3 regions of the Peribacillus sp. YIM B13477 genome follow, and region 1 is predicted to be linked to each of the others. Evidence: riboswitches for the same ligand, from Rfam matches in the RefSeq annotation. Region 1 holds a riboswitch; each other region holds the start of a gene.
What was found. Region 1 has a riboswitch for S-adenosylmethionine ahead of ACFX4H_RS16955 (Na+/H+ antiporter NhaC family protein). Riboswitches for the same ligand answer to the same signal wherever they lie in the genome.

Region 1 (10,252 bases):
AATAAGCCTGTTATATTTTGTAACTGAGCCTGCCTCCACAAGCTTGGGTTTACAGTAAAGCTTGCCGGCTGATCTTCTTTGATGAATGAATATCGATTACTATCCCATACCACGTCACCTTTTGAATTTTTAATAGGATTCATATTCAAAGGCGCTATAAATCCTTTATGTGCATTCTTGAAATCTTCCTTGTCTGTAAAATTCAATTGTTCATAAAAAGCCTTATTTGCTGAGATTGTTGCATCTGTTGCCGGTATCGGCTTATCTGAAGCAGCATTTGTAACAGAAGAACCTGCCAGTAAAACAAAAACAATGGGAACGGTTACAATTCCTTTAATAAAAGATATTTTGGACATTTCATACCCCTTTCAAAGTAGATATCTTGTATCTATTCCGAATGTCGAAGTCGTTTTTTTGGATTTTTTTGAATAATATGAATTTATTTTATAATTAATTTGCCATTAAGTATATTTCCTATTTCTAATAGTAACTTCAATTTCATTTATATAAAGGCAATGTTAAATTCTAATATTGATATTTGACCATAAGAAAACCGCCTTGGTGAAAAGGCGGTTCAGACTGTAGACAAACTTGATGAAAATCGAGTTTGTCTACAGTTTTTTTTGGCTTGTACAAATTTGGACGTTGATTGGAACGTAGGGCACTCGCTTTCCGCGGGGGGTCCGGGAGCCTCCTCGGCGCACTTGCGCCTGTGGGGTCTCCCTTTAACTCGCTATTCCCGCAGGAGTCTCGTACCTTCCGTTCCAATCAACTATGTTTAAAATTTTAGATGGAACTCCTTTTGCCTACAGCCTTTTTTGTTTTAAAATAGAACTATTAAAACTTAAGGTGATGAGGATGCTTTCGAAACAAGATTCTATTCAGCGAGATCAACTTGAAATGATTACTTTAGATCAACTGGTGCCTGCGAATCATTTAGTTCGTAAAATTGAGGCTTCCATTCAAAGTCCTACATATCCGTTAATCATTCATTTTTCGACATTATATCTGGGGCATTTTTTAATGGCTTTTGAAGCGCGTCCACAATGGCTGCGATGATACTTGTTGCTAAAATACCCATTAGACATAATGATGTAGGACCCGCTGCATCATCACTACCTGTGACTTTAGCAAGCACCCTTAAGCTTACTATTCCTAAGAAAATGAGGAAAATGACTGTAAAAGCACTTTTCTTTATAATCTTCAAAGATTTAAGGGATAATTCAGAGAAAGCATTGTTCTTTTCGATGTAGGTTAATAGTTTATATGCTTGATACAACGCAACAGAAAACGCAATACAGAATCCGTATGCACATACTAAAAAGGGGATTAGGAAGTAAGCCGTATCTGGATGTACCCTTGCATCTCTAACGGCTATCTCAGGCAACCAGATACACAAAGCAAGCACTGCAATTCCAGCCAGAAAAATAATTACCTTTAAGAAAGTGGTTGAACCTCGTTTAACATGCATTTAAAACACCTCACCTATTTAATGACAACTTGATTTTAGCATATTATTTATCGTATAACAGTAAATTTATATTGTTTTTATTTATATTATTATTGTTATTGAAATATCTTTTTAATTTTAACAAAAATAAAAAGCACTTCTCATTACAAAGAAATGCTCTTACTTTAAAATGTTAAATTTACAACTTGTTCAACAAAACTGCCCGTTTAGATTTATGTGGTCTTCTGGTGCACTGAAGAGGCGTGTTTGTGAGATCGTTGAAGGTTTGATGGCAGGCTTTACAGCGGTAACGCTGCTGTTTCACCTTTCCAGCACATGTTTTAATAACGTATTTACCAAATCGCACAACAAAATGGCTATCGCAATGTGGACAGACAAGAATAGCTTTATGCTTTTGTACCTGGATTTCATCAATTGCACGAATAGGAGCCGACATCGGTTTCGTTCGAGACTGCAAGCAATATACAAGTTGCTGTTTCATTTAATGCATTGGCGAGCTTCTTTATTTCCTTTAACTCCACGCTATACCATCTCCGAACCATCATTATATCTTTTATTATGCCCATTAATCCCTTTGTTTGTCTAACCGAAGACTGAACAACAAAAGACAAAATGCCCCTCCCGATAGAGAAGAGCTTTTATAATCAATGCAGTATATTCAATTTACCATGACTTTTGCTTGCTGCCGGGGCTACGCCGTTAACCACGAAACTGAAAACGCTGCCAATTGTAAGTGTGAACAAAGGCAGCGTCCCATCCTTATTGAAGAAAATCAACAAATTTAGACACTCCTATTTTATTAAAACGCTTGTTTTTCCTGACTAGCCATAAATTTCTTGCCATATTTATTCTGTATATATCCACTTCCCGCAAAAAGCCTTGCTCCAATTCTCTGGCCACTGTCAACCTTGGCAAAATGCTGATTCCAAGTCCAGCTTCAACCGCACTTTTTATCGCTTGTGTACTGCCAATCTCCATGTAGCTTTCAATTTTTTCTAAAATCCCATGCTCCCTTAGCATATTTTCTACGATAAGCCGTGTTCCGGAAATGGATTCACGCCAAATCATCCTTTCATTTCCCAATTCCTCTAGCTGTATTTCTTTTCTGTCTTTCCATGGGTGGTCGGATGGACATACCAATATCAATTCGTCTTCAGCGAACTTGTCTACAATAAAATCGGTGTTTTCTACAAGTCCTTCCACCAAGGCCAAATCAATGACATCGTTTGAAAGATCCTCCAAAACCCGGGGCGTATTTTTTATCGTCAATGTCACTTTTATTTCTGGCTGTTGTTTTTTGAATCTCCCAAGCAAGCTAGGCAACAAATACTCGCCGATAGTCAAGGAAGCCCCTACTATGAGATTTGCATTGTATTTCCCCGTCGATTGCTGAATCACTTCTTTTGAATGGTTGAAGTCATTTACTATGGCTTTAGCAAAAGGGTATAACAGCTTTCCTGCTTCTGTAACTCTCAGCCTTCCTTCCTCACGGTCGAATAACAAAGTATTATAATAATTTTCCAGTTGATGGATCTGCCGTGTTACAGCGGGCTGAGATAAGAAACTTAACCTCGCTGCCTGGCTTATACTTCCTTCATCCACCACTAAACAAAACATTTTCAGATTTTCCAATTTCAAGGAAACGACCTCCATGTTTTTAGATAGTTTATTAAAATGATAGCATCTTTATGTAAATGGTGAAATGAAAATAGGGAAATAGATTCTAAGGCTATTCAATTATTGGCGGCATTCTTTATAAAACGGATGAATCTTCTGGGTATAACGTTTTGTTATACCCGATGATTTTGTTGCAATTTACCCAGCCCTTTTTCTTTGATATGTTAATGATAAGAATTAAACAAAGCATGCAAAGGAAGTGACCGATGTCAATGAAAGGACAATGGAAAACTCTATTCCAATTATTTTGGACCTTTTTTAAAATAGCACCTGTCACATTCGGAGGCGGGTTTGCGATGATCCCTTTAATCGAAAATGAAGTGGTGGAAAAGAGAAAGTGGATGAAAAGCGAAGAAGTTACGGATGTTTTTGCTTTATCTCAGTCCGTACCGGGAGCTGTCGCCATTAACTCCGCCACCTTTATCGGCCATCGAATTGCCGGAATGAAGGGGGCAATGGCAGCCATGATCGGTGTTTCATTACCTACCTTTTTAATTGTTCTGCTCCTGGGCATTGTGTATTTTTTCATTCAGGATAATCCGAAGATAGAATCTGCTTTCATATCGATCAGAGCTTCCATAGTAGCCATCATCGCCTATGCGGCTATCAAGATAGGAAAAACGGCAGTTGTAGACAAATCAACTTTCTGTATTTTAATAGCAGGAATTCCCGTCCTCTTATTTCTTCACCCTGTGATGGTTATAATAGCAGGAGCTCTAGCGGGTATTGTGACCATCTCCATTAAGAGAAAATTAGGTTACGATGTCAAGATGGACAAAAAAGATAGGAAAACAGAAGAAAATGATTTCGAACCTTTCATGGGTGCTGGCATATAGGTAAATCAAAAAAGGATCTAACTAATTTTTAAGAAAGCATGTGATGGAATGATGGAATTGTGGGAGTTGTTTAGCACCTTCTTTATTATCGGCTTTGTATCTTTCGGAGGCGGATACGCCATGATTCCCGTAATAGAATCGGAAGTCTCACAGCATGGATGGATGACAACGCAGGAATTCACCGATATAATCGCCATTTCCGGGATGTCCCCAGGACCTGTCACCGCCAATAGTGCCATTCTCGTTGGCTATTCGACTGCTGGGTTAGCAGGAGCCATATCATCTGCTCTAGGAATCTTGCTTCCTGCCATTATATTCGTAACCGTTATAGCCACATTTTTCAGCAAATTGAATCATTATCCAGTTGTTCAATCCATGTTTTATGGATTAAGACCGATTGTCACTAGTTTGATCATCTTTGCAGCGATCAGTTTAGCACTTTCCAATCATATGATAGCCGTGAACTTTTCATGGCATACGATAAGCTTACTACTCGTTTTTGGTTTATCGTTATTTGCCTTAATGAAATTACGCTGGCATCCAGCCTATGTAATTATTCTTTCTGGTTTAGTTGGTGTTGTCCTCTATTCATGACAGGTGTCGCACACAAAACCATCATTAATTTGGACAGGAATTAAGCAGAAAAATTGAAGAATGATTGATACTGTATAAGTGCGAGAAAGCTATATTAAGTTTATGTATTTACCAACAAAAAACACCCTGAATCCAATGATTCAGGGTGTTCAGACTGTAGACAAACTCAATGAAATTTAAGGGGTTTGTACAATTTGAACATTGATTTCCCCTCCAGGCACTCGCTTTCCGCGGGCGGTCCGCCCTCGGCGCGTTTACGCCTGCGGGGTCTCCCCTGGACTCGCTTTTCCCGCAGGAGTCTCGTACACCCGCTCCAATCAACTTTGTTTTAACTTTTAGTTCTTCGATCCATCATTTCCCGGCTGAAACCGTGGAAAACCAATCAGGATGGCAATGACGCCACAAAGTCCAATCAGGATTGGGTAATATGAATACGGCAAGATGCTTAACGGAGAAATCTTTGCTACCCCTGCTGCAACAAGCAGTTGTGCTCCATATGGGATCAACCCTTGGATACAACATGCAAAAATGTCAAGGACGCTCGCCGATTTCCGCGGATCAATCCCATACTTTTCAGCAATATTTTTGGCAAGTGGCCCGGCAATGATAATCGAAATCGTGTTATTTGCCGTTGAAAGGTTCGTTAAACCAACAAGCCCCGCAATGCTGAATTCCGCCCCTTTTTTCGATTTGCTATTTCGTGTCACTAGGTGGAGTAGATAATCGATGCCACCATTATGTTTGATTACGGCTACCATACCTGCAATTAAAATGGCAAGGAAGGAGATTTCATACATTCCTGCCATTCCTTCTCCGACTTTTTGAATGACACCCAACGGTTGATAACTACCATCAGTCAAGCCGATGATTCCGGCAAATACGATTCCGATGGAAAGGACCAAGAACACATTGACTCCTGCCAATGCAGTGACCAATACGCAAAGATACGGAAGAATCTTCACCCAATCATAAGACTGTTGGGAAATGTCAGCTTGTTCACCCATCGTTAAAATTCCTAGGATGGCACAAGTGATGATGGCTGCAGGTAAAACGATGAAAAAATTCACTTTAAACTTATCCTTCATTTTCGTTCCCTGAGTTCGGACTGCAGCAATTGTCGTATCTGAAATGAATGAAAGGTTATCCCCAAACATCGCACCACCAATAACGGCCGCCATTGAAAGGGCAAGCGAAATATCTGTTTGCTCACTAATCCCTACCCCGATAGGTGCCAGGGCAACAATCGTTCCCATGCTTGTCCCCATGGATAGTGAAATGAAACAAGCGATGATGAAAATTCCTATCATTAATAGATTTTGCGGGAAAAGCGCCAAGGCAAGATTCACAGTTGATTCAACCGCCCCCATGCCATTCGCAACTTTCGAAAAAGCGCCGGCCAAAAGGAAGATGATAACCATTAACATGATATTAGCGTCACCGGCACCTTTACAGAAGATATCAACTTTTTGATTGAATGTCTCTTTCCGATTCATCGCCAATGCAGCTGCCGATGCAATTGAAATCGCTACAATCACCGGAAATGAATAAAAATCTTTAGTGATGATTCCGGACCCAATAAATAAAATTAAAAATACGACAAATGGGATCAATGCCCATGGATTCCCTTTATTGTTTGCACTCATGATGTACACCTCTTTTTATTTTTCCCGCGACATGTGTCACAGCTCTTATTCTATTAACAGTTTTCGCAAATAACCCCAATTTGAACCTACCTGATTTTCCAGTCATGGAGCTGTAGCAAAAAACTGGCATAAAAAAGACCCCTTCTTTTTAACAACAAGAAGAGGTCTTTTAATTTATAAAAAACACCCTCCTTATCTTTCAGGCGAAAATCAGCCTGCTGGATTTGGCACAGCACTCCATTTAAGTCCGCTGCCGAGACATCTTCGGGCCAGTCCCTCCGTCTCTCTTGATAAGAAGATTACATTATATAATTATTTTAAAATTACGATGCCTTCCAGAAAAGTGCCACGCTGAAAACTTGCCTGAGTTCGTGACATCAAAAGTCGTTTTGAAAAGCAAATATAACAGTACAGCATTTTGTCTATTTTCGCAAGGGTTAATTTTAAAGTGTTTCACATGCACTCCTTACTGTTTATAAAGAGAACTAAGTTGATTGGAGCGGGTGTGCGAGACTTCTGCGGGAAAAGCGAGTTCCTGGAGACAACGTTCAAATTGTACAAACCAAAAAAAAATGCAGACAAACTCGATTTTCATCGAGTTGTCTACATTCTGAGAGGTCTAATTACCTCAGCAAATTTGTTGGATTAGGTTAGGTGAATTATTTTTAGTCGAGTTCACATCTGTCGATACTTCAAATGCTTCCATCTGTTCCGAATCGAATGACTTTAAATACTGTTGCAAATATGCAGTATCATTAATGGAAGGATTTAACCAATCTTTTTCATCTTCTGATTTTAGGATGACAGGCATGCGATCATGAATGCTGGTCATTAGCTCATTAGGCACAGTTGTTATAACGGAGCACGAATAGATGCTGATGCCTTCAGGAGATTTCCAGGATTCCCAGAGACCGGCCATTCCAAATGGAGCATGATTCTTCAGTTTTATACGCATCGGTATTTTTCTTTCTGGTGTCTTCTTCCATTCATAAAAAGAGTCAGCGATTATCAAGCATCTCTTCTTCTTATACGCATTCCTGAAGCTTGCTTTCTCAGCAATGGTTTCCGCTCTGGCATTGATCATTTTGTAGCCCGCTTTTTCGTCTTTTGCCCAGAAAGGAATGAGTCCCCACCGAAGATATCCAAGCCGATTCCTTACCCCGTCATTAATGACGGCGAGCACGGATTGGGAGGGAGCAATATTGTAGCTGAATTGGTATTCCTCATCAAATGACCCTTGAATATTAAACCGTTCTTTTATTTCTTCTATGTCAGTGAAAAGAGTGAAACGTCCACACATAATATCGCCACCGTATTAAGATTTATTACAGTGTATCAAATGGAATGGGCAGGCACAAATCAGCGTTCTAAAATCCTGATATCAGTAAATGGTTGATTAAATAATTCGCTGGAAATCAAAAGAGTGCCAAGGACTTCTCTTTCATCTTCAGCTTTAATGATTTCCGACAAAATTAAGGTACTGCCATTCCTGACCGTTACTTTATATTCATTCATGGAATCCCTCCTCAAAAGGCTAGATGGTTGTTATTATAAACCAAAAACCCACAAGTATCAGTATTGAACTTAGCAGAGGCATGGAAAATCCACATGCCTTTATACTTTAAATGGTTAGTTGAACGAAGCAATGCCAAGGACCATGAATCCTTGTGAAGGAGGCGCAAAAAACTGTCCATGAATGATTCATGGACAGTCTGGGCGCTTTAAAGGTTTTTCGCTTCAATACTCAAGATAACATTAAGGAAAGCCCCAACAGTCGATACGAAAAGAAACGCTCTTTCTGAAAAGATCGAATTGGAGTTGCCGCCATCCCATGTCCATTATTTAAAATGAAGCAAAACCTCATTTATTAAATGCCCCGCCAATGTAACGGTCTTATTATTTTCGTCCAATGAAGGGTTCACTTCGGAGATATCAAATGAGAGGATCTTTTCATTCGATACGATATGCCTAATAATGGCACGGACCAATTTTGGATCCAGTCCAAACGGCGATGGTGCACTTACCCCAGGTGCGTAGGCTGAATCAATAACATCCGTACATAATGTAAGCATGATATAGTCATTTTCCTTAGCGAATTCATTTATCCTCCGCTTCGTTTCATCCATTTCGTATAATGACAAATCTTCTTCCAATATGTAGTCGACCTTACTCCTCTCTGCAGTTTCAAAAAGTGCCTTCGTATTCCCCTGCTTCTGAATTCCGACACATAAATAGCCACAACTTTGATCTTCGTCCAAAATCTGCTTAAACATCGTGCCAGATGAAGTTTCTTTTTCATAAGGTCTCATATCAAAGTGAGCGTCAATATTAATAATCCCTAGTCTAGCTTTTGGTCCAATGGATTTCCTAATCCCAAGATAATGGCCATACAGGGTTTCGTGACCTCCCCCAAGTATGATAGGAATCGCTTTACTCTCCAAAATCCGGGCAACAGCTGATCCCAGTTGAGATTGGGCGGCTTCCATCTCTGTACTTTCACATATTACATCGCCAGCATCCACCAGCTCGGTTTGGGAAGGTAAATGACAAGGTAATTTTGCCAACGATTGCCTAATATGATCAGGACCCTCGGCAGCACCAACCCTGCCTTTATTCCTTCTGACGCCTTCATCACATTTAAAGCCAATCAGTCCAAAAGTTCGTGATGCATTGGAAGAGGTGGCTAATTCCGAAATGGGTGCCAAGCGCACTCTTTGGTGGTATCTGAAGCTGTCCAGGTCAGTTTGGGAATCAATTCTTCCATTCCAATATTTTAAAGTCGGGTGAGTATACATAATTTCTCCTTTATTTTAAAAATTCCGAAATATCTTTCTTAAAAATTATAAAGGAGATAATGTATAATTACCAATACAAAAATTTAATATTTCTATAGAAGCTATAGCCGCTTTCAGCGTACATTTATGATATTGACAGATATATCTGTTGGAGAATATCTTCCTCGTATCCGTTTGACATTGCTGCTCAAGCCAGTAGATTTAGCAAGAGAATATCGACTTTGCCTATAAATAAAATCCACAAAAGCCCAATTTCTCGGTGTTGTAAGCGAGAAATTGGGCTTTGGCATCATATAAAAGCGACCTTTAACAGAAGGCCCGACCTCAAGTTGATCTTATTAAACTTTAGTATCATTTAATTACTGCCCCCTTATATGACCTAGTGACAGGGGGCTTAGCTTTGCCAAAAACCGCAAAGCATCATGATTTCAATGATTCTCCTAATTCGAATGCTCTTCTTTATGATTGAAATGTAAAGAATTATAGTATTTCTATATAACCTTCTGTTCCATTTACTCGAATACGTTGCCCATCTTTTATCAGCTTGGTGGCATTTACCACACCGACAACGGCAGGTAAGCCATATTCTCGTGCGATGACTGCTCCATGGGTCATCAGCCCGCCAACTTCGGTGACGAGTCCTTTTATGGATACAAATAATGGTGTCCAGCTAGGATCGGTGAAGGTTGTAACCAGTATATCTCCATCTTCTAGATCTGCATCTTCCATGTTTAAGATGACGCGTGCTCTGCCCTCTATCATTCCGGAAGAAACCGGTAGACCTACAATAGCTTCGGCCATGAGATTGTCTCGTTTATACCCCCCTACAATGATTTCACCATCAGACGTGATAACACGTGGTGGAGTAAGTTTTTCATATAATCTGTACTCGTCTTTTCGTTTGCTGATCATCTGGTAATCTAGTTTATTTGTGCGTACGACTTCATGAAGTTCTTCAAAAGTGAGATAATATATATCTTCTTTTTCATGAATAACGTTGGCTTGTACGAGTTGTTCGGCTTCCTTGAGTAAAGCCTGCTTATAAACGAAGTAGCGGTTAACCATGCCGTATTTTGGATATTCCCGATAACCGATGAAATTCCGGATTAGACTGATCATTCGTTTTGTTTCTTTGGCTTTTTGTTCACCATCCGGTAATTGCTTCAATCGATCTAATATCTCTAGTTCTTTTTTCAAAGCTTCCTGTCGCCCTTGCTCAAATTTCAGATTGCTAGC
Region 2 (10,252 bases), on a different contig from region 1:
CGTTTTATTTACAGTATGGATCATAAGTTTATGGATTAATTCCTTCCGCCTTTCTTCCAAGCCCTTCCCCATTTCACCCTCTCCTTCTATTCTCATAGAATATGAAATGTTTCCTTAGACAGGGGGAATGATCGTCGGATTCCTTCTCCTCAATTTTACTTATTTTAATATATTCATTCTCTAAATCGGTTAAGGTCAATTCAAATAGATGGATGTCATTCTTTTTGTAAACTCCCTTGTTAATCAACTTGTTGATCAGGAAGTTCCTTTTTTTCTCAATGGCTTTACGCAATAATATCCCCATGATAAATCCTCCTTTTTAATACGTATTGACTTGCCCATTCACAAAAAACCGGAGACACCTCTTTACATGAAAGAAAAGTCTCCGGTTTTCCGGTCAATTAACCCATAATTCCTATTTAATTACTCGGTATTATTATAATACTAACTACATGCTTCGTAGTCAACTACTTTTTCCCGCATCTTATTTATTTTTGCTTCGCTTCATGAAATGCCGCTTTCACTTGATCCAACAGGTCTTTATCCGAAAGCAATTTATACCCTGTAAGTGCTAGAGCTTTTGCTCCGGTCAGGATGGCTTTGTCTCCAGCAGGAGATTTGGCACAGTCGCGGAATTCATTCGTATGGGCAATCAACTCATCATGTCCAATTTTTATATAAGGATGTGCTGTCGGCACTGCATGGCTTACATTACCTGCATCCGTCGAGCCAAAGCCACTCTCTTTTCGAGGAGCCACCGCTTCCCCTAATTGAGTCAGTTCTTCTTTTAGCAGTTCATCCAGAACTGGATTGATGACAAAATCGAGTACTTCATTTTGGAAACGTTCCACTTTAACCGTGCTTCCAGTGGCAAGTGCTGCACCTTCAGCAACTGCACGTATTTTATTGGATACTTCTTGGCAAAGTTTCCATGTTGTTGCTCTAATGTAAAATCTGGCAGAAGCATTTTCAGGAATGATGTTAGGCGCTTCCCCGCCATTGGTGATGATTCCGTGAATTTTGACCTCGGCCGGGAGCTGCTGACGCAAAGCATTAATGCCATTGAACAGCTGAATCACACCGTCAAGTGCATTCACTCCTTCTTCAGGTGCAGCTGCTGCATGTGCTGACTTCCCGTAAAAATGAAAATCAAGGGGGTCGACAGCCAAAAACGGACTTGTTACACCGGTTTTCCCGGCAGGATGGATAAGGATGGCCGCATCCACCCCATCAAATAGACCGTGCTTCACAAAGCTTCCTTTTGCACTTCCATTCGGCCCGCCCTCTTCAGCCGGTGTTCCGAAAACGATCACCTCTCCGCCCGTTTCCTCCAGCACTTGAGCCAGGGAAATGCCTGCCGCAACGCTCGTTGTCCCGATAATATTATGGCCGCAAGCATGGCCTAAACCCGGCAATGCATCATACTCGGCTAAAAAGGCAATTGTGGGTCCTTTCTTTGAAGAGGTTTTTTTGGCGATGAATCCTGTTTCATGTCCGGCTATATTGCGGGTCACTTCAAATCCTTCATTTTGAAGTATTCCGGTTAATGTATCCGAAGCGAAGAACTCTTGATTCCCAATTTCAGGTTTGGCATGTATGGCTTGACTCGTTTCGATATATAGTTCGGAATGAAGGTCGATATGATCTTCAATGATTTGCTTATGCTGCTTCAGCGCCAATTCTCTCGCCATGCTCTTATCTCCCCTTTTTCTTGAATACATCCATTACTTTTCATTAGCTGGTTTTGTCCAAGCATCCTGGTAATTCACTAATTCATCTACAGAAACATAGGCAGGAATGGTGTTTCCTTTAAACGTTTTTTTAATGAACGCTTCCACTTCTTTCGATTGATAAAGCTCCACTAATTTTTGTAGCTCAGGACGATCGGCATTACCCTTTTTAACCGCAATGATATTAATATATGGTTTTGCGGTTTTACTTTCATGGAATAAAGAATCTTTTAATGTAAGGCCTGCTTCGACGGCAAAATTATTATTGATGGCTGAAGCATCGGCATCATCCAATAGACGCGGTGTATTGCCGGCAGCAACAGGCTGGATTTTCAAGTTTTTCGGATTTTCCTTAATGATTTCCAATGATCCCGATCCATTGAATTCTTCTTTCAATGTAATCAATCCAGCTTCCTGAAGCAGGAGCAGTGCACGGCCAAAGTTTGTTGCTTCATTCGGAACGGCAATCGTAGCGCCATCCGGAAGATCTTCGAGACTTTTATGTTTTTTCGAATAAAGGCCCATAGGTGCAATGACAGTCGACCCGATGGCCTCCAATTTCAGATTTTGATCTTGAACGAACTCATCGAAATAGGCGACCGTTTGGAATGAATTGGCATCAATTTCACCTTCGCTTAACGCAAGGTTCGGTTGGATATAGTCATTGAAAGTGACCAGTTCGATATTAAGCCCTTCCTCTTTCGCTATGTCGACAATGTATTCCCATGTTCTCGTATCCCCGCTGCTGACACCGACTTTCACAGTTTTCACATCGTTCGAACTCCCTGATGCACCCTCATCGTTCCCGCATGCTGCAGCCACGATGGCCAATGCCATTACCATGATCGTTAATAAGATTTTTTTCATTTTTCCTGCCTCCTGTTATTTTTATCTTCTTCTGATTTTTCTTGAAACAAAATTCCCGGTGGATTGCAATAATTGAACGATGATCACGAGCGCCGCTACTGTGACGATCATCGTCATCGTATCGAACCTTTGATAACCGTAAGCCAAGGCTAAATCCCCGACTCCGCCTGCACCGACGGCACCTGCCATCGCCGTAGATCCAACAAGCCCGATTGTCGCTGTTGTAAATGTAAGGATCAACGAGCTAAGTCCTTCAGGAATCAAAAAGCGGTAAATGATTTGCCATGTCGTCGCCCCCATCGCCTGAGCCGCCTCGATAATCCCTTTGTCCACTTCCAACAGAGAGTTTTCCACAAGCCGGGCAATATAAGGAGCCGCGTAAAAGATTAGCGGAACAATGGCCGCATTCATTCCGATCGCACTTCCGACAATCATTCTGGTAAGCGGAATAACTGCTACAAGCAAGATGATGAAAGGAACGGACCGCAATATATTGATGATCGGGTTCAATACATTAAAAATCCATTTATTCTCCAGGATGTGACCCTTTCTTGTAATGACAAGCAGGATACCGAGCGGAAGCCCGATCAATCCGGAAAACACCAATGAGATGGCTACCATATAAAGTGTGTCACCGAAAGCTGTCAACAGCTGCTCTGCCGTTATTTCCATTCCCCAAAGCGTATTACCCATTTATCTGCACCTCCTGGACGAGAATCCCCTCATCTTTAATATATTGATAAGCCTTATCCACCTCATTTTTGCTCCCCGTCACTTCGATGATCAAATTCCCGAAAGGCGTTTCCTGGATTTCAGAAATATTGGCTGATAAGACACTTAAATGAACATCATACTTCTTCGAGATGGTTGAAAGTAAAGGAGTACCCGAAGTAGTTCCAATAAAATTAATTTTCCAAATAATCGGGATATGGGACCCTATGCTTTTTAAGAAACTTTGTGGAATTTCGTCATGTATGACCGTTCTCACGAAGTTTTTTGCAATATCCGTTTGCGGCTTGGCAAAAACTTCGAAAACCGAACCTTGTTCAACGACGCAGCCGCCCTCCATGACCGCTACCTTATTGCAAATTTCCCGAATGACAGACATCTCATGAGTGATTAGCAGAATGGTAATATTGTATTCTTCATTAATTTTTTTTAAGAGCTGCAGAACTGCACTCGTTGTTTGTGGATCCAATGCCGAAGTAGCTTCATCACACAATAAGATCGATGGATTTGTAGCCAATGCCCTCGCAATGCCGATCCGCTGCTTTTGCCCGCCGGATAATTGATCCGGATAACTCTTTGCTTTGCTCGATAAGCCAACGAACTCCAACAGCTCGCCTACCCGGTTTTTGATTTCTTTAGCCGGAGTTCCCGATAAAACCAGCGGCATGGCAATATTATCAAAAACAGTCTTTGAGTTTAGCAAGTTGAAATGCTGAAAGATCATCCCGATTTTTTTCTTTTCTGCCCGTAATTCCTTCGGGCTTAATTTGGTCAAATCCTTGCCCCCAACAACCACCGAACCATCTGAAGGATGTTCAAGCAAATTGACCAATCTGATCAACGTACTCTTTCCGGCCCCGCTATAACCGACTACCCCGAATATATCCCCCTTTTCCACTGTCAAATCAATGCCCTTCAAAGCCTCGACAGTCTGTTTCTTTGTTTGATAAATCTTTTTAACACCTTGAAACTCAATCATCCAATCTCCCCCCATGCTGTTTATTTATACGAATTCCTTATCCAGAGAGAAGAGCTTTGCAACGCTTCATAATGATAGGGTTAAAATTCAGGAGTGAAACTGCAAAATTCACGAGTAATTACGTGAAACTCACGAGTAAGTCTGCGAAATTCACGAGTAAATCCACCAAACTCACGATTATTGCGCGAAACTCACGAGTAATTGCACCCATTCTCAAAATAACCATATACATTTTGAATAAACAAAAGAGGCCTCTTCCGTCATCAGACAGAAGAGGCCTCTTTTAGACATAAAAAAGAGTAAACTCTTAAATTAATTATCTAAGAAAAGCTCCTTCTTATCTTTCAAACTTTCGTCCGTTGGAATTAGCACAGTATTTTTACAAAAGTAAAAACCCGCTGCCGAGGTATCATAGGGCCAAGTCCCTCCACATCTCTTGATAAGAATTAACGTTGTATTTAATTATGTCCTTCACTATATATTCTATTTTCTCTAAAGTCAACCATATTTTTTATCGCTATAAATAGTTTCATAATATAGTGAATTGATACTTTTTTATTATATCAATATATTTTATTTTCCTACTTTTATAATGATTTACCCATTCTCCATACAGGGTATTTTTCATTTTCTTCCCTTATCTTCACCATGCCTGAATTCGTATATAAAGAAATCGCCCTTTGATTATCCGGAGAAACCCTTAAGTGATATTCGGATACATTAAATTGCCTGAAAAAGTTTTCTGCGTAGCGAACCAATTCCTTGCCAAGGCCTTTACTGCGGTATTCGGGAATAAGGTAAAATAGATTCACATAGCCAATTTCAGTTCCTTCGTACTCCCGAATTTGAAGTTCCATTTGTCCAATCGGTTCTTGGTCCTTTTCAATGATCACCTGTCCATCAGGAAATTTGCGGACCCTTTCTTCCATTCGTTGCAGATATGCATGTTCATCTCCAAAACCAGCATCAGTTCCAAAACTTACAATAAAGGAATCTTTCCGGAATTTAATGATAGTATCTTTATCTTTGTCCGTATCAATGGTACGAAAGATCAACTTCATCCACCCCTATCATTTTAGTGAAATAGTTTTCAAGCAGGGAAAACTTTCTTTTTCATAAATAAAAGGCTTAAAGGGGCCCTTTTGTTTTTGTGCCTTGATGAAAAAACATCTGCCATCTTCCATTCGCACATTTCCAGATTGAACTTCTTAAGGTATGTTCCAGCTTATCTTCATCAAAAATCCGGTATGTAGTTAACACGGTATCATCAGACAATGGATGCATCTCAAATTGACTTAGGGTCATGTTCACCGCTCCGGCACCCTCTTGCCCCATAAAATCGCTTTTTGTCCATATGTTACCCGAACTGCCGAACTCAAAGAAATCATCTTTCAATAATGATGAAAGCACTTCTGGAGATGTACGAACTTCAGATTTTAACAATTTCTCCTCCAGCTGATACAAATGCTCTTTTAATAATGAAGATTCCCTGTCCATTCATCTTGCCCTCCTTTTTCAACCATTTCCCTCGAAACAACGAAATTGGAAAAATCGTGAATAATTAATACGTAGATTTTCAGTAATTCATGAACCATGCGATTTAAGTTTTTTATCCAGCTGCTTGCCGATTAGCAGTTGGCTCATATGCGGTCAGCGGCATTTTTTCGTTTTTAACCGTTTTTGCCGTCCCTATTTTCTTATTAATATTTTTAACTTGCTTACTTTGTTTATATATTTCAAAGAAACTGGACTCACGACGGATTTCTAAGTGCTAAGAACAATTTTATCATTTCCCGCCAGAAGACTCCCTCTTCAAGCGTGTGAAGGGCGAGAGCCCAACGGTAAGGGGGAGATGAATGGCGGTTGGCCTAAACCAAAGTATCCTTTTGACAAACGTACGTTCTCTGGTTGATAATAACAATAAGGGGGTGAAACCAATGGTCGTAAACAAAGCTTATAAATTTCGAATCTATCCAACGAAAGAACAATTAGTTCTCATCAATAAAACATTTGGCTGCTCTCGTTTTGTCTATAACTTCTTTTTAGGCAAACAAAATGAGAAAGATGCTTACTGGTATATCTGTGAAGAAATGAAGCAGAACGGCCAATTACCTTTTAATAAATGGAAAGGATCTTTTGTGAATAAATACGCAACAATCAAAGAACTTCCAGCTTTAAAGAAAGAATATTCTTTCCTGAAAGAAGTAGACAGTATTGCCTTACAGAAATCGGTGGAAAATTTAGCAGATTCCTATAGTCGATATTATAAAAAGCAAAACAAGTCTCCACGCTTCAAATCAAAAAAGAATCCGGTCCAGTCCTACACGACTAAACATACGAATGGAAATATCGGAATGATTGGAAACCAAATCAAATTGCCCAAACTCGGTTTAGTTCGTTTTGCTAAAAGCCGCGAAGTCGAAGGGCGAATCATCAATGCCACAATCAGGCGGAACCCTTCAGGTAAATACTTCATTTCCGTTTTAGCCGAAACCGATGTACAAGTACATCCTAAAACGAATCGTTCGTGCGGTGTAGATGTTGGTTTGAAGAACTTTGCAATTCTTTCAGATGGTACGGTCTATCAAAACCCAAAATTCTTCCGGACGGTCGAAAAAAAATTGGCCAAAGCACAACGGATTCTTTCAAGGCGACAAGAAATAGCTTTGAATCGAAATAACCCATTGTCTGAAGCTAAAAACTATCAAAAACAAAAACGAAAAGTGGCCATCCTACACGAAAAAATTTCAAATGCCCGAATGGATTACTTACATAAAGTCTCTACCGAAATCATCAAAAACCACGATGTTATTGGAATGGAAGACTTGCAAGTGTCCAATATGATGAAAGATCACAAACTAGCTAAAGCGATTAGTGAAGTATCTTGGTACCAATTCAAAAAAATGTTGGAATACAAAGCAAGATGGTATGGTAAACAAATCGTGACCGTATCAAAAACGTTTGCTTCTAGCCAATTGTGTTCTAGCTGCGGGTACCAAAATAAAGACGTTAAACATCTGAAACTTCGTGAATGGGATTGTCCTTCTTGTTTTACTCACCACGATCGAGATATTAACGCAGGACTTAATCTAATGAACGAAGCCATAAGGCTTCTAACCGTCGGAACGACGGGGTTAGCCTAATTAAAAATTGGCCTATAGGCTAATGTTCTTAGGAATCCCCCACTTCAATCAGACCATAAGGTCGATTAGTGGCGGGTAGTTCAATCCACAATACTAGCGGTAATTCCTTTTTGACTGCCATCCGATGCGAACTATTCCTTACTAAAACATAATAATAAGTTCCTCAAAATGAATCATCGAGTCCATAAAAAAAAGGAGCTGCTAATGGCAGCTCCTTTCTTCTGTGCATCCGGTTGTTTTCCCATCAGTGTTATCGTGATAGGGTTCCTTGCAGACGATTGGTTTCGGCGATTACTTTTTCTTCATCGATCGTTAAGCAGCGGCCATCTTTCACTACCACTTTTCCATCAATGTATACATCACATACGTCATTTCCGCGTGCTGCATAAAGCAGGTGCGAATAGGCTTCACTCAGTGGCTGCAGGTGTTCTTTGTTATATGGGTAAATGGTGATGAAATCCGCCTTTTTACCAGCTTCCAGTGATCCTGTGTGACCCATGCCTATCGCTTCGGCGCCCATTCTTGTGGCCATGGCGAGTGCTGTTTGGGCAGGGAATTTTGTGGCATCCTTATACATTCCTTTTTGCAGTAATGCGGCTGTCCTCATTTCTTCGAACATATCGAAGTTGTTATTGGAGGCGACGCCATCTGTTGCCACTCCCACTTTAATGCCTGCATCAAGAAGGCTGACGACATCGGCTATCCCAGATCCGAGCTTCAGGTTACTGATTGGATTATGGGCAACGCGAACATCATGCTGTTTTAAGATCGCCCGTTCTTCATCATTAAGGACCACACCATGTGCCATGACGGTGGGCTGATCGAACAGGCCTAGACGGCGGAGGTGCTCGACAGGTCGGGATCCGTAACGTTTTTCGATGTCGAGGATTTCAAAGTCCGTTTCCGATACGTGGATGTGCACCATCAAATCATTCTCTTTTGCAATTCGTGCACTTTCCATGATCGCTTCAGGCGTGCAGGCATATGGGCTATGCGGTGCGACCATGGTAGTCAGACGGCCATCGGCAAATGCTTTATAGTTTTTTGAAAACTGCTCAGCCCCCATGAGGTTCGCTTTTTGGTCTTTTTCGGTACCCAAGCTGAAGATCGTATAGGAAAAGGCTCCGCGCATTCCTGTTTCGCCTATCGTCTCCATGACGGCACCCGCATCTATTCCATTAGGATTGAACATATCCGAAAATGTCGTTGTTCCTGATTTCATCATTTCCATAATGCCTAGCTGTGAGCTTACAGAGGCGATTTCCGTTGTAAACTGGCTTTCGATTGGCCATATTTTCGTTTCAAGCCATGGCTTCAGCAGCATATCGTCCCCGATACCGCGTAAAAGGGTCATTACAATATGCGAATGGGCATTCACAAGGCCTGGCATGATCCATTTCCCGCCAAGGTTGACCACATGATCTGCATCTGCCAATTGCTGTTCATCATGCTGGCCGATGTAGGATATGGTATGATCTTGTACAATCATCATGCCGTTTTCGATGATTTGGTTTTCCTTGTCCATCGTAAAAAATGTAGCATTCACATATATTGTTTTCATAAGTATTTCCTCCAAAGTCGTATCAGTATCAACATGTCCTATTCCGCATTCTAAACTAGCACCTTACAGGTAATCAAGTAATTCCATATTATCAGGGGCCATTTCACTTTACCTTAGGAACCTATTGGAAGAGCACCAAGATAAATGCTTCAATTAAGTGGTTATCCTTTGTGAAATCAGCTGCTTAAAAATATCTTCCCTTTATTGCTCGTGACAATAATCGCTTCTTGAACATCTTGAAGGCTGTAGTGGGAATCGGGCATCATGAACTTCAACTTTTCATCAGCAATGAACCCCATCAAAAGGTTAAATGTTTCCTGCCAAGTTCGAACGGAAGCCTGCTGATTCCAATGCCGAAGATGAAACATTTTAACATCCACTTTTGTCCTTCGTGAAATTTCCGCCCAATTCACAGACTGTCCTGATAAAAGGCCAATCGTCAATAAGATGCCATTAGGCCGTACGCAAAAAGCCAGTTCTGAACCATAGATGCCGCCCACTGAATCTATGGCCGCTTTCGCACCGCGCCCATTCGTCAGTTCCATCACTGTATCCTGCAATGATGCTCGGGATGTATCGATCACATATGAAGCACCAAGTTTAAGCAGTTCTTCCGTATACTTATCGTTTCTCGTTACAGCAATCAGCTTAAATCCAAGAATCTTGGATAACTGGGCGAGTATACGGCCAATGGAAGATCCGCAAGCATTTACGAGTAATACATCATCCGGTTTCAAAGTTAATACTTCTGTACAGATTAGCCATGCGGTTACCGGGTTTATATATAACTGCGCTGCTATATGGTCTTCAATCGAATCCGGAATGACGATGGCCAGCTCCGCTGATGTTTTAACAAAATCCTGCCAGGTCCCTTCACCGCGCAAGGGCAGAACACGCTTGCCTATCAGCTCTTTCGAAACTGCTGGACCCACTTCTTCAACAATGCCGACCCCTTCATAACCAGGTATGGAAGGCAAGGCGATTCTGTGGGAATAGGCACCGCGAATGGGCAGCAAGTCAGACGGATTAATGGGACGTGTGATCATCCGAACGAGGACTTCCCCCTCGAAAGGTCTTTGAATACATTTATTTTCAACCTTTAAAACCTTTTGCGGATCTCCAAACTCATAGAATTTAATACATTTGGCTTCCAAAATAGTAGTCTCCTTTAATATATAAGTCTTTCCATTTTAACATTTTACCTCTTGATCTGAAATATCTTGGCAACTCCTAACCAACATTC
Region 3 (10,252 bases), on a different contig from region 1:
ACTCCTTACCTCGACCTGTATGTCATAATCCCCCTCTGAGACACGATGGGCCGCAGTCTCGATTTCCTTAATCGGACTGACTAGCTTTTTCAACCATTTAGTAGTAAACAAAATCGCGACAATCAAAAATAATAGAACCGCCGCCAACCATTTTGCAGCAAATTCCTTAAATAAGACCGTAATGGAATCTACAGGAATATATGTATAAATGATACCTTCGAGGCGATTTTCGTCAATCAGGGGTATGATCGCCGCTACGATGTTCTTTTCAAACCTTTTCTCATATCCTTCTTTTTCAACGGCTTTCCCATCTAAAAGCATTTGCCGTTCTTCTTCAGAAATAAGGGTATCGTAATTGATTTCAAAAGGCAGACAAGCACTCAATTCCCTGGGATTATTGACGACAAAGACTTCGCTGTCGTTCTTACTGTTAAACCATTCAACTTTTTGCTTAAAGTCTTCGCTGATTTCACCGCCGGAATAATCCGCCCCTAGCAATGATGCTTCATTGACTAAATCCGTTTTAAGCTTCTCCACATATAGATTTTTATAATAATATTGAGAAAGGGAGTAAGCGAACAGCACGGATAGGATGATGGCGGAGATAATGGTGAGCCATAATTTAAAAGAAAGGGTTCGCCATTTATAGATCATTTCTTTTCCTCTATCTTATAACCGATTCCCCAGACGGTTTGAATGTAATCGGCCGCTCTTAATTTCATTCGTAACGTTTTAATATGGGTATCCACTGTACGTAAAGATCCTCCATACTCACCGCTCCATACATTTTCAAGCAGTTGTTCACGGCTGAGTGCCTGGCTTTTATGACGAATGAGGAATAACAGCAATTCGAATTCTTTCAAGGTTAAATTGATTGGCTTCCCTTCCACTAAAACCGTTCTGGATTGCAAGTTCAAGCTAATTTTACCGAATCGGACGTGGTTTTGATTCTCTTCATTCAATGATAATTTCCCTGTCCTTCGCAATACCGCTTCGACCCTTGCGACCAATTCTCCTGGATTGAACGGTTTGACGATATAATCGTCGCCGCCAAGCTTCAGCCCTTTCACCTTATCCCATTCTTCACCTTTCGCACTGACAAATATCACAGGGATCTCCCCAATTTCACGAATTTCTTCACAAACGGAGAAACCGTCCATACCTGGCATCATGATATCCAATAGGATTAAATCCACTTCCTCTGTTTCAACCATACTTATAGCTTCTTTTCCATTCGCAGCTTGAAGGCATCGATAACCTGAGTTCAGCAAATACATTTCAACTAGATTACGCATATCTTCTTCATCATCCACGACTAAAATGGTGTAAGCATGCATGTCATCTACTCCCTCAACATCAATTGGAATGGACCTTCGCCGACTTTGATCGTTTTTTTAACATCGACTGTTTCAGCATCCATTACATACACTTCATCACTATCATATCCCGCCACGACCACATCTTCGTTAAAGTTCGCCATTTCAAAGGGGTTGACGCCGACCACTTTGCTTTTGACTTCCTCATATTGATCATTCAATTTATATAAGGAGCTAGTCCCATGACTAAGGACAAATATTCCTTCATCATTTTCCAGGAACTTTATCGGCATGGTTGGGGCCTTAAGCTTTTTCTTCAACACTCCCGTTTTTGCTGAATAAATATATAGATCTTCTTCCACTTGATCCCCATCACCGTGTCCTCCAATCCATATTTCATCCTTTTCTTCCCTTAATAATGTGCCTGTGCTGGAACTATGTACGGGAAATTCGAAATCGACCTTTTTCGTTTCAAGATTTATCACTGAACATTTGGTATCACCAAAATTAATAACATACAATCGATTCGCTTGCTCTCCTTGAAGAACGGTCAAGGGGCTTTTACCAACCTTGACAATATCCTGTTCCCCCCCATCAGCATTTAAAAAATAAATGGAGTGATTCGATTGATTGACCGCCACGATGCTTTTTCCATCACGTAACAACTGCATATTGACGATCCCTTTCCCAATTTCCCAACTGTTTATCAGTTTTCCTGCAGATAAAGAGTACACTTGGACTTTCTCCATCTCTTTTCCATAAAGCAGGATAGTATCTTTGTCTGCCAGGAGCAGTGCTCCGGTAAATGGTTCTGAAATATCCCATTTTGCAAAAGCATGATAGTTTTCGTCTATGAAAGTCAGTGAGGTATCCTTGATGTTGACAGTCGCCAGGAAAGATTGACTTTTATTGATTTTAGTAAATGCATTACCGCCATTACACCCCGTAAGCAGTACGATGGCAAGAAAAAGCCCAATGCCCCACTTCATAATTTTAAGCTCCTTATTCATTAAATATCTATTTTTTAAAGATTTTAACAATGATTTGTGAAAAAAGTATGAAACATAAAAGAATATTTGCTAACAAGCATCCGTACACACTCGAAAAATCATAATCTTTCCAATTCAGTGATATAGGCCATTACAATCGCATTTTTCATTTCTTCCGAAAGCGAAGATTCCATCACTCGTTTAATAGAAAGGTAAAATTTCTCCAATACTGGTTTTCGGGCACGGGGATGGGCATTTTCATCCAAAAGCTCCCGTCGGATGAGTTCCGGCAGAACTTCCCTTCCCCCTCCATCGCTCACCTTACGATTGTTCCATATGCTTAAATAAGCCACCAGTAATTCTTCTTGCCTGACATTTTCATTCATAGTATCCCTTCCATCCATTACTAATTTATACATATTAATGTTCAAGTTTGTAAAGACTATCTTAATATAAGATATCATGCTTTTTAAAATCCAAAAAAGGAGTGAGTACAATGTCTCAAGTATACCGCTGTCCGAATTGCCGGACAAATAAATCTCGCTTCAATCTCATTCAGCAAGTAGCAACACCCATTAAAAAGGATCCCCAATCCGGTGAGATTGTTGAACAATATTCGAACGACTCCCTTCTGCCATTCCATCTAGCATATAATGGTCCTGAAGTTCGGGTTCAATGTGCTGCCTGCGGATTGATAGAAGACGAAAAGACATTTGCCGCCTTTGGAATGCAACAATAAAAATGGTCAGACCCCTATGTGGGTCTGACCATTTTCTCAATCATTTCCTACTGACATCTTAGCCCGGTCAATGGCAATTGGAATGGCTTTTCCATCCTCATATCCTTCATCCAATAATGCATTCGCGATTTCTATAGCCTTTTCCCTAACATCTTTATCTAGATTTTTCATCGAGTTTGGGTAATCGTTCTTATTCCATGGCACTAATACCGCCTCCTTAATAAGAAAGACTTCTTTTCATGTTTCCCTTCTTTAATGGGCGGTAAACGTTTATCGGGTTGCTTTCGCTTCCAAAGCTTTCAACTGACCGATCAACATTTCCTTATCCAACTTTTCCCCGATCATGACGATATTCAATGGCATTTTCATCATTTCATTCATATACATCGGCATTCCGTAGGAGTATTGGAATAAATGGGGGTATTGTGAATGTGTAAAGGAAATATATCCTTTCATTCGATAGACCGTTTCCGGCAGGGCCCTAAGCCACTCTTCAAAGTCGGTTTGTGCAACAGCACCTTCAAATGTATGAACGATTGCAGTTAAATGCAAATGGTCATGTACATCAAGCTTTTGATGTCCATTATGCCTTTTTCTTTGCATTTGCTGCAATGATGCCAAGGAAACGGCTGCATACTCCGTCAATAAACATACAGCATCCGCATTCAGCGCCTGTATCGTATATATTAGCTGTGCGGCCTCCATCTCACTTACCATATCCGCTTTATTCAATAAAATGAAATCGGCATGATGGATTTGCTCTGCAAGCAACTGTCGAAGCTGCGGGGACAGTTCCTCCCGATCGCGCCACCTTAATAAATCGACGACCGTGATGATCCCTTTATACTCCAGCTTTTTGGCGAAAATCGGCGACATGATGCCATCCAATACTTCAACTGGATGAGCTGCACCCGTCGTTTCAATATAAACCGCATCCAGTTCATTTTCGGTTAGTAACTCATGAAGCTGAACCTCCAGTTTATCTTGAATTGTGCAGCAAATGCACCCGTCAAACAACTCCTTCAGAGGCACTCCATCACCAATGAGTCCGCTGTCAACCGATACACTGCCGAGCTCATTTAAAAGCACTGCCACTTTTCTGCCCGCTTCACTTTCCTGTTTTAAAATTTTTCGAAGAAGCGTCGTTTTCCCGCTGCCGAGAAAGCCGCCCAATATGTACACTTCGGTCGTCTTCATTCTTATCTGCTCCTAAATCCGGTTAAATTCGATTCCGTTAAATTTTATCATAATTAGCTTACTAAAGCACTTGCAGGATTCACATAAAAAAACCAGCCCGTAAGCTGGTTTCAGACTAGACATATTCGAAGAAAAGCGAGTTCGACTGCAGTTTTTATTTAAAAACCTCCAGTCGATTTCAGAAATCCGCTCCCTTTCCGCCGACTGTCTCCCGAGCCTCCTCGACGCAAGCGTCTGTGGGGTCTCGGCTAGCCAGTTATTTGGCAGGAGTGTCGCAAATTTCTTCAATCCAATGGGGTTACAGGAAAAAACCATTAAGGATAATCTAGTCTTGTTTTAAAATCATGGTTCGAGATGAGACCATTCCGAACCCTTTTTGACTGCAAAATGAAACAAGCCGGATGGCTTGTTTCAGACTGAAGATAAACTCGAAGAAACGAGTTCGACTGCAGTTTTTTATTTAAAAACATCCAGTCGATTTCAGAAATCCGCTCCCTTTCCGTCGACTGTCTGCCAAGCCTCCTAGGCGCAAGCGCCTGTGGGTTCTCGGCTAGCCAGTTTTTCGGCAGGAGTGTCGCAAATTTCTTCAATCATGCGAGATTTCCTTTCTATAAAATAGAAAAAAAACAAAGGGATTAATGTTTTTTTTAAAAATCATGGTTAGGTGAGATCATTCCGACTTCCCTTTTTTTTACAAATAAAAACCAGCCCGTAAGCTGGTTTTTCAACATTGATTCATGCTTGAACTTCGTCTTTTTCGTAAATCGGCACCCATCCTGCAGCTGTTACGAAAATCCGGACAGCAACAGTTTTCCTATCTTCCGCGAGCGTGAAATAATGTCTTGTTGATTCTGGTACACTAATAAGATCTCCTGGATTAAGCCGTACATCAAACCACTGTTTATCATTGCCTTCAATGGCAAAGATACTCGTTCCGCCTGCTATGAATCGCACTTCATCATCTTCGTGATGGTGTTCCTGCTTAAAGTTTTCAAGCATTTGATCCAAGTTCGGGTTTGCATCGGATAATGTGATGATATCATGGGCTTTATAGCCTCTTCTTTCAGAGATTTCCGCTATCTCTGATTGGAATGTTACAAGGATTTCCTCCTTGTCAGCATCAGTTAGATCGTATTTTTCCACAAGATGGGCAGGTAATTTAGAAATGTCCCATTGCTCATAAATAACCCCTTGTGTTTCTAAAAAACCTTTTACCTGTTCACCGTTTTCAATAACCTCGTTTGTTTCATGGAATCTGATCGTCGCCATCATTCATTCCTCCTCTATGAGTATTTATCTTATAGAACCTGCAAACGCCTTTTGTTGATTAAGCAACAGTTGATATTGAAATAAAAACTCGCAAGCTTCAAGTATTCTTTTTGCTTCGAATCCGCTTTTGCCCCAAACCGTAATGCCATGATTGCGTATCAGCACAGCGCCAGAGTCTTCTTCGACATGCGGCTTGAACTTATCGGATAGCAGCGGAATGTCAGCGTGATTATATATGATTGGAATCCGAAGCTCCGAATCTTCATCCCACCGACCGGTCGCTTTAATGATTTCATGATTACGAAAGGAAACTTGGCCTTCATCTCCGTACAATTCCGATATCACATTATTTTCAACTGTATGGACATGGAGTACACAGTTCGCATTGGTTTTTCGGTAAATGTCTGTATGAAGTAAAGTTTCGGCCGATGGTCTTAGGTTCGTTTCTTCAACCGGTTTTCCTTTTAAATCCACCAGTAAAAAGTCCGAATCCGATTGCTTCCTTTTATCCTTACCGCTTGCGGTAATATAAAAGAAAGGGCTTTTGGGTTCGCGGATGGACAAATTCCCGCTAGTTCCCATAAACCAATCCCTTTCGGCCAGTTCAGCTTTAATATCTGCCAACTCAAGCCATTCTTTAGAATGAGTGTTCACGCTTTAACCACCTCCTGCTGCTTTATGATGTCAATTACATCAAAAAATGTTTCGAATCCTTGATGTGGAATTCCTTCCCTACCGCATTTTTCAAGCAATATGTCACGGGCTATGACAAAATCGGCCTGTTTTGCCGCTTCAAAATCCGTAACTGAATCTCCAATAACGAGTTTAAAATCTTCCGGACCCGCAATTTCCCTCATAATGGACGGCTTGCAGCAACCGCAATCATTACTACATTGCTCATCACAAGCATGTGGCCACTCAATATAAATCTTTTCCTTATCAAAAAATGCATGGTTGCAATAAACGGACTCTGTTGGCAAGATATCATTCAAAAGGGGTGAAATGAAAAAATCCATGCCCCCGCTTACAATATATAAAGGGATATTGGCTTGTTTCGTATACTCAACGAATTCATAAAACCCTGGACGAATGCCGGCCGTTTTTCTTACATATTGGATTATGTCATCCTTCAAGCCACTATCAAGCAGGGAAAACATATCCCCAACTCCTGAAGATATACTGATTTTTTGCTGAAGGACACCGTCTTTCAACGCTTCCCATTCCGGTGGCGCAAATTTCTTCATAATTGAAATGATATTATCTGTGTTGGTGATCGTTCCGTCAAAATCACAAAAGATGATCGGTTTCATTATTTCTTATAGGCCTCCCCACAACACAAGAGCTTTTTTTAGGGTTTCTTCCTCAGCCGCCGCTTCAGAAAGTTCCTTTCCTGCCAGAACCGCTTCCACGGCAGAACGAAAAGCCTTGGCACCGCCCTCTGCTCCGTCAGGGTGCCCGTGAATTCCGCCTCCGGCATTAATCACACTATCAAGCCCGAAATCCTTGATCAGGTCTGGAACCATGCCCGGATGAATGCCTGCAGAAGGAACAGGGAAGGCTTTTTTCCATGAAAGTTCATCTCTTGTCAGAGCTTCAGCAATCGCTAAGGTCTCCGTTTTTTCAAGTGCGACATTTCCATAAGGAGAAGGGAACAAGGATAAATCCGCACCTGATAATCTTACTAATTTACCAAGCAATAATGGATAGCCGATACCATAAAATGATGAAGATGCCAATGCCCCGCTATATGCGGGGTGCGCCATGATCGGCAGCTTGATACGATCATGTTCACTCAAGGCCTGCAATACATCCAAACCATATGTATGAACGTTGAACAATAAAGCATCTGCCCCTGCTTCAGCCGCTTGCTCTGCCTTATCCAATAATTCAAATGTTTTCCCTGATAGATTGACAGCATATAAAGTCCGGTGGCCAGCGGTTTCATAGACTTCATTCAAGATTCTTTTTCCCGTTTTTATTCTATCGAAAAATGGAGTCAGTTCCTGGTCGAAGAGGATTTCATCATCCTTAACTAGGTCGACACCTCCCAATGCTTGTTGCCTCAGTTGCTCATTATGAAATGTTAGGTCTCTTCCCAATACGCCTTTAAAGATGCTCATCACCAAGGGCCTGTTAGATACGCCAACTTTTTCCCTTATGCCTTTAATGCCAAATTGCGGCCCGGGAAAAGCTTTTTGAATATCACCGACAAAATCCAAGTCAATAAGTTTTATTTCACCGTCCAAGGAAAGCTTGCCGAAGACCGTCGTAAGGATTGCGGGTAAATCATTGGAGAAATTCCTTGCCGGATAGGCAATTTTAATCTGCGAACGGTATACTTTCCGATTAAAGTAGCTGTTTGCCCTCTCTTCTTCAGGTAGGGGTATCACCGATACGACGCGCCCCTTATGTTTTTCCAGTTGTTTCTGTACCAAATGTGGCAATTCCGTCCATGTCCCCACAGTCAGACCCAAGGCAATGCTCTCTGCTTTTTTCTCATGATTTCCATTAAAGTCATGAATTAAATAAGTAGCGACTATCTCGCTCATCTGATCACTCCTATAACACGTTAGTAAACTCTCGATGTCATTAATAACCTGAGATGGTCTCAAAATGGCAAAAGCCCCTTCATAAAGAAGAGGCTTTAAAAAGCCATCTTCTTATCTCCCAGCCCTCGGCTGCAAGAATTAGCACCGTGCCTTGCGGATTTCAAAAAAATCCGGCGGAAGGATTCCGCCCCATTTTACAATGGAATTACGGTCGGTTGCTGGGCTTCATCGGGCTAGTCCCTCCACCTGCTCAAAATAAGAAAACGCTGATATATAAGTTGCATCCAAGTATCGAAAGATTAAGAATTTATTTTGTATTCTGACAGGTAATTCCTACTTTGTCAATAAGTTTTAACTATTTAAAGGTGAGCCTTATTGCATTAAAACAAGTTTAATGTCCGTATTCGTTCCACAGCCTCTTGCAGCCGTTCTTCCGAAGTCAGTAGCCCTACCCTGACATAACCTTCGCCAAATTCACCGAACCCATTCCCTGCAGCAACAGCTACATGGGCATGCGTTAATAAATAGTCAGCAAAACTCTCGGACGTAAAACCTTCAGGTACTTTGAGCCAGGCAAAAAACGATGCCGCTGGAGCTTTGACATCCCAGCCGATGGCCCTCAATCCCTCAATGAAAACATTCCTTCGCCCCTCGTACATCTGCACTAACTGCCCTACACAGGTCTGTGAGTCAAGCAAAGCGCTTGCCGCAGCTTCTTGTATCGCCGGGAAGAGACTCACATAAAGATGGTCTTGTAATAGTTCAAGAGCTTCTATTACACTCTTATTGCCCACTGCGAAGCCGACTCTCCACCCTGCCATATTGTATGTTTTCGATAGAGTGTATATTTCAACTCCTACATCCTTCGCTCCCTCCGCCTGGAGAAAGCTTATCGGTTTTTTTCCGTCGAATCCTATCGCCCCATAGGCGAAATCATGGACCACACAAATTGAATGTTCTTTTGCAAAGGAGACGGTTTCATCAAAGAAACTTTCAGTTGCAGAAGCGCCTGTGGGATTATTCGGATAATTCAAGAACATCATTTTGGCTTTATCAAGAACTTCTTTATGTATGTCATCGTATTTCGGAAGAAAATCATTTTCTTCTGTCAAGGGCATCAGTTCGGTCTTTGCCTGGGCTAAAACAACACCGGAAAGATAATCCGGATAGCCGGGATCTGGAACAAGGATCGTATCACCTGGATTCAATAAACACTGCGGAAGTTCGACAAGACCTGCCTTTCCCCCGAAGAGAATTGCCACTTCACTATTCGGATCCAGCTTGACACCGTATTCCCGCTCATAAAAGACGGCAGCAGCATCTTTTAAATATTGATGTCCCCGGAATGGCGAATATTTATGATTAATCGTTTTTTCAGCGGCAGTTTGCAAACTTTTGACGATATGTTCCGGCGTCGGCTGATCAGGGTTTCCCTGGCCTAAATTAATGACATCATGTCCTTGCTCCGTGATTGCATTGACTTTTGCGACCAGTGAAGCAAAAAACTGCTTGGGCAGGTCCTGAAGCAGTCCGGATTTTTCGAATTGCACCATTTATACACCTTCTCTGAAATTTCTTGAAATTCTAGTCACAAATGATATATGTTTATCGTAGTCTTGTAAAGCATTTTTTACATGTGGGGGTTTTAAACGATGAAGTGGAAAATAGCTTGTATTCAAATGGATATAGCTTTCGGGCAACCAGATATCAATTTTCAGGTTGCAGAACAATGGATGGAAAAAGCAGCTCGGTCCCAACCCGATATCGTCATATTACCAGAGCTTTGGACAACCGGATACGACTTGACCAGGCTGAATGAGATTGCTGATCAAGAGGCAGAAAAAACGATTGAATTTCTTAAAACACAGGCACAGAAACACCAGATTCACATCATCGGCGGTTCCATTGCGAAAAAAACAAGCAAGGGAATCTATAACACCATGATCATCATCGATAAACACGGAAAGCTCATTAAAGAATATGATAAGCTTCACTTATTTCAATTAATGGATGAACATCATTTCCTGCAGCCAGGTGAAAAAGATGGTTTATTTACCCTTGATGAAAAAATATGTGCCGGGTTCGTTTGTTATGACATTCGTTTCCCTGAATGGCAGCGAGCCCATACCGTTCAAGGCGCGGAAGTTCTTTTCGTTACGGCTGAATGGCCAAAGCCGAGACTCGATCACTGGA

Region 2: it holds a riboswitch for S-adenosylmethionine, as region 1 does, so the genes downstream of both, ACFX4H_RS13360 (methionine ABC transporter ATP-binding protein) here and ACFX4H_RS16955 (Na+/H+ antiporter NhaC family protein) in region 1, are expected to answer to the same signal.
Region 3: it holds a riboswitch for S-adenosylmethionine, as region 1 does, so the genes downstream of both, mtnW (2,3-diketo-5-methylthiopentyl-1-phosphate enolase) here and ACFX4H_RS16955 (Na+/H+ antiporter NhaC family protein) in region 1, are expected to answer to the same signal.

The regions. Positions count from the first base shown of each region.
Region 1 covers NZ_JBHZPD010000005.1:215,778-226,029, forward strand. Annotated here, with positions in the region: gene ACFX4H_RS16920 (alkyl/aryl-sulfatase) at 1-356, opposite strand, end outside; gene ACFX4H_RS16930 (DUF2975 domain-containing protein) at 986-1,471, opposite strand; partial or broken gene ACFX4H_RS16935 (transposase) at 1,686-1,992, opposite strand; gene ACFX4H_RS16940 (LysR family transcriptional regulator) at 2,231-3,109, opposite strand; gene ACFX4H_RS16945 (chromate transporter) at 3,355-3,984, shown strand; gene ACFX4H_RS16950 (chromate transporter) at 4,033-4,578, shown strand; gene ACFX4H_RS16955 (Na+/H+ antiporter NhaC family protein) at 4,914-6,221, opposite strand; SAM riboswitch class I at 6,411-6,518, opposite strand; gene ACFX4H_RS16960 (SOS response-associated peptidase) at 6,850-7,521, opposite strand; gene ACFX4H_RS16965 (hypothetical protein) at 7,581-7,736, opposite strand; gene hutG (formimidoylglutamase) at 8,060-9,016, opposite strand; gene ppsA (phosphoenolpyruvate synthase) at 9,497-10,252, opposite strand, start outside.
Region 2 covers NZ_JBHZPD010000003.1:330,689-340,940, forward strand. Annotated here, with positions in the region: gene ACFX4H_RS13335 (Fur-regulated basic protein FbpA) at 1-72, opposite strand, end outside; gene ACFX4H_RS13340 (Fur-regulated basic protein FbpA) at 74-304, opposite strand; gene ACFX4H_RS13345 (M20 family metallopeptidase) at 489-1,691, opposite strand; gene ACFX4H_RS13350 (MetQ/NlpA family ABC transporter substrate-binding protein) at 1,725-2,597, opposite strand; gene ACFX4H_RS13355 (methionine ABC transporter permease) at 2,619-3,269, opposite strand; gene ACFX4H_RS13360 (methionine ABC transporter ATP-binding protein) at 3,283-4,305, opposite strand; SAM riboswitch class I at 4,640-4,751, opposite strand; gene ACFX4H_RS13365 (GNAT family N-acetyltransferase) at 4,893-5,366, opposite strand; gene ACFX4H_RS13370 (nuclear transport factor 2 family protein) at 5,434-5,802, opposite strand; gene tnpB (IS200/IS605 family element RNA-guided endonuclease TnpB) at 6,243-7,448, shown strand; gene ACFX4H_RS13380 (amidohydrolase family protein) at 7,699-9,009, opposite strand; gene ACFX4H_RS13385 (zinc-dependent alcohol dehydrogenase family protein) at 9,186-10,163, opposite strand.
Region 3 covers NZ_JBHZPD010000001.1:765,380-775,631, reverse strand. Annotated here, with positions in the region: gene ACFX4H_RS03910 (sensor histidine kinase) at 1-654, opposite strand, end outside; gene ACFX4H_RS03905 (response regulator transcription factor) at 651-1,337, opposite strand; gene ACFX4H_RS03900 (YncE family protein) at 1,343-2,305, opposite strand; gene ACFX4H_RS03895 (hypothetical protein) at 2,425-2,691, opposite strand; gene ACFX4H_RS03890 (hypothetical protein) at 2,802-3,044, shown strand; partial or broken gene ACFX4H_RS03885 (DUF2188 domain-containing protein) at 3,102-3,248, opposite strand; gene ACFX4H_RS03880 (CobW family GTP-binding protein) at 3,315-4,241, opposite strand; gene ACFX4H_RS03875 (hypothetical protein) at 4,556-4,831, opposite strand; gene ACFX4H_RS03870 (cupin domain-containing protein) at 4,977-5,510, opposite strand; gene ACFX4H_RS03865 (methylthioribulose 1-phosphate dehydratase) at 5,535-6,164, opposite strand; gene ACFX4H_RS03860 (2-hydroxy-3-keto-5-methylthiopentenyl-1-phosphate phosphatase) at 6,161-6,820, opposite strand; gene mtnW (2,3-diketo-5-methylthiopentyl-1-phosphate enolase) at 6,827-8,059, opposite strand; SAM riboswitch class I at 8,168-8,321, opposite strand; gene ACFX4H_RS03850 (pyridoxal phosphate-dependent aminotransferase) at 8,440-9,612, opposite strand; gene ACFX4H_RS03845 (carbon-nitrogen family hydrolase) at 9,712-10,252, shown strand, end outside.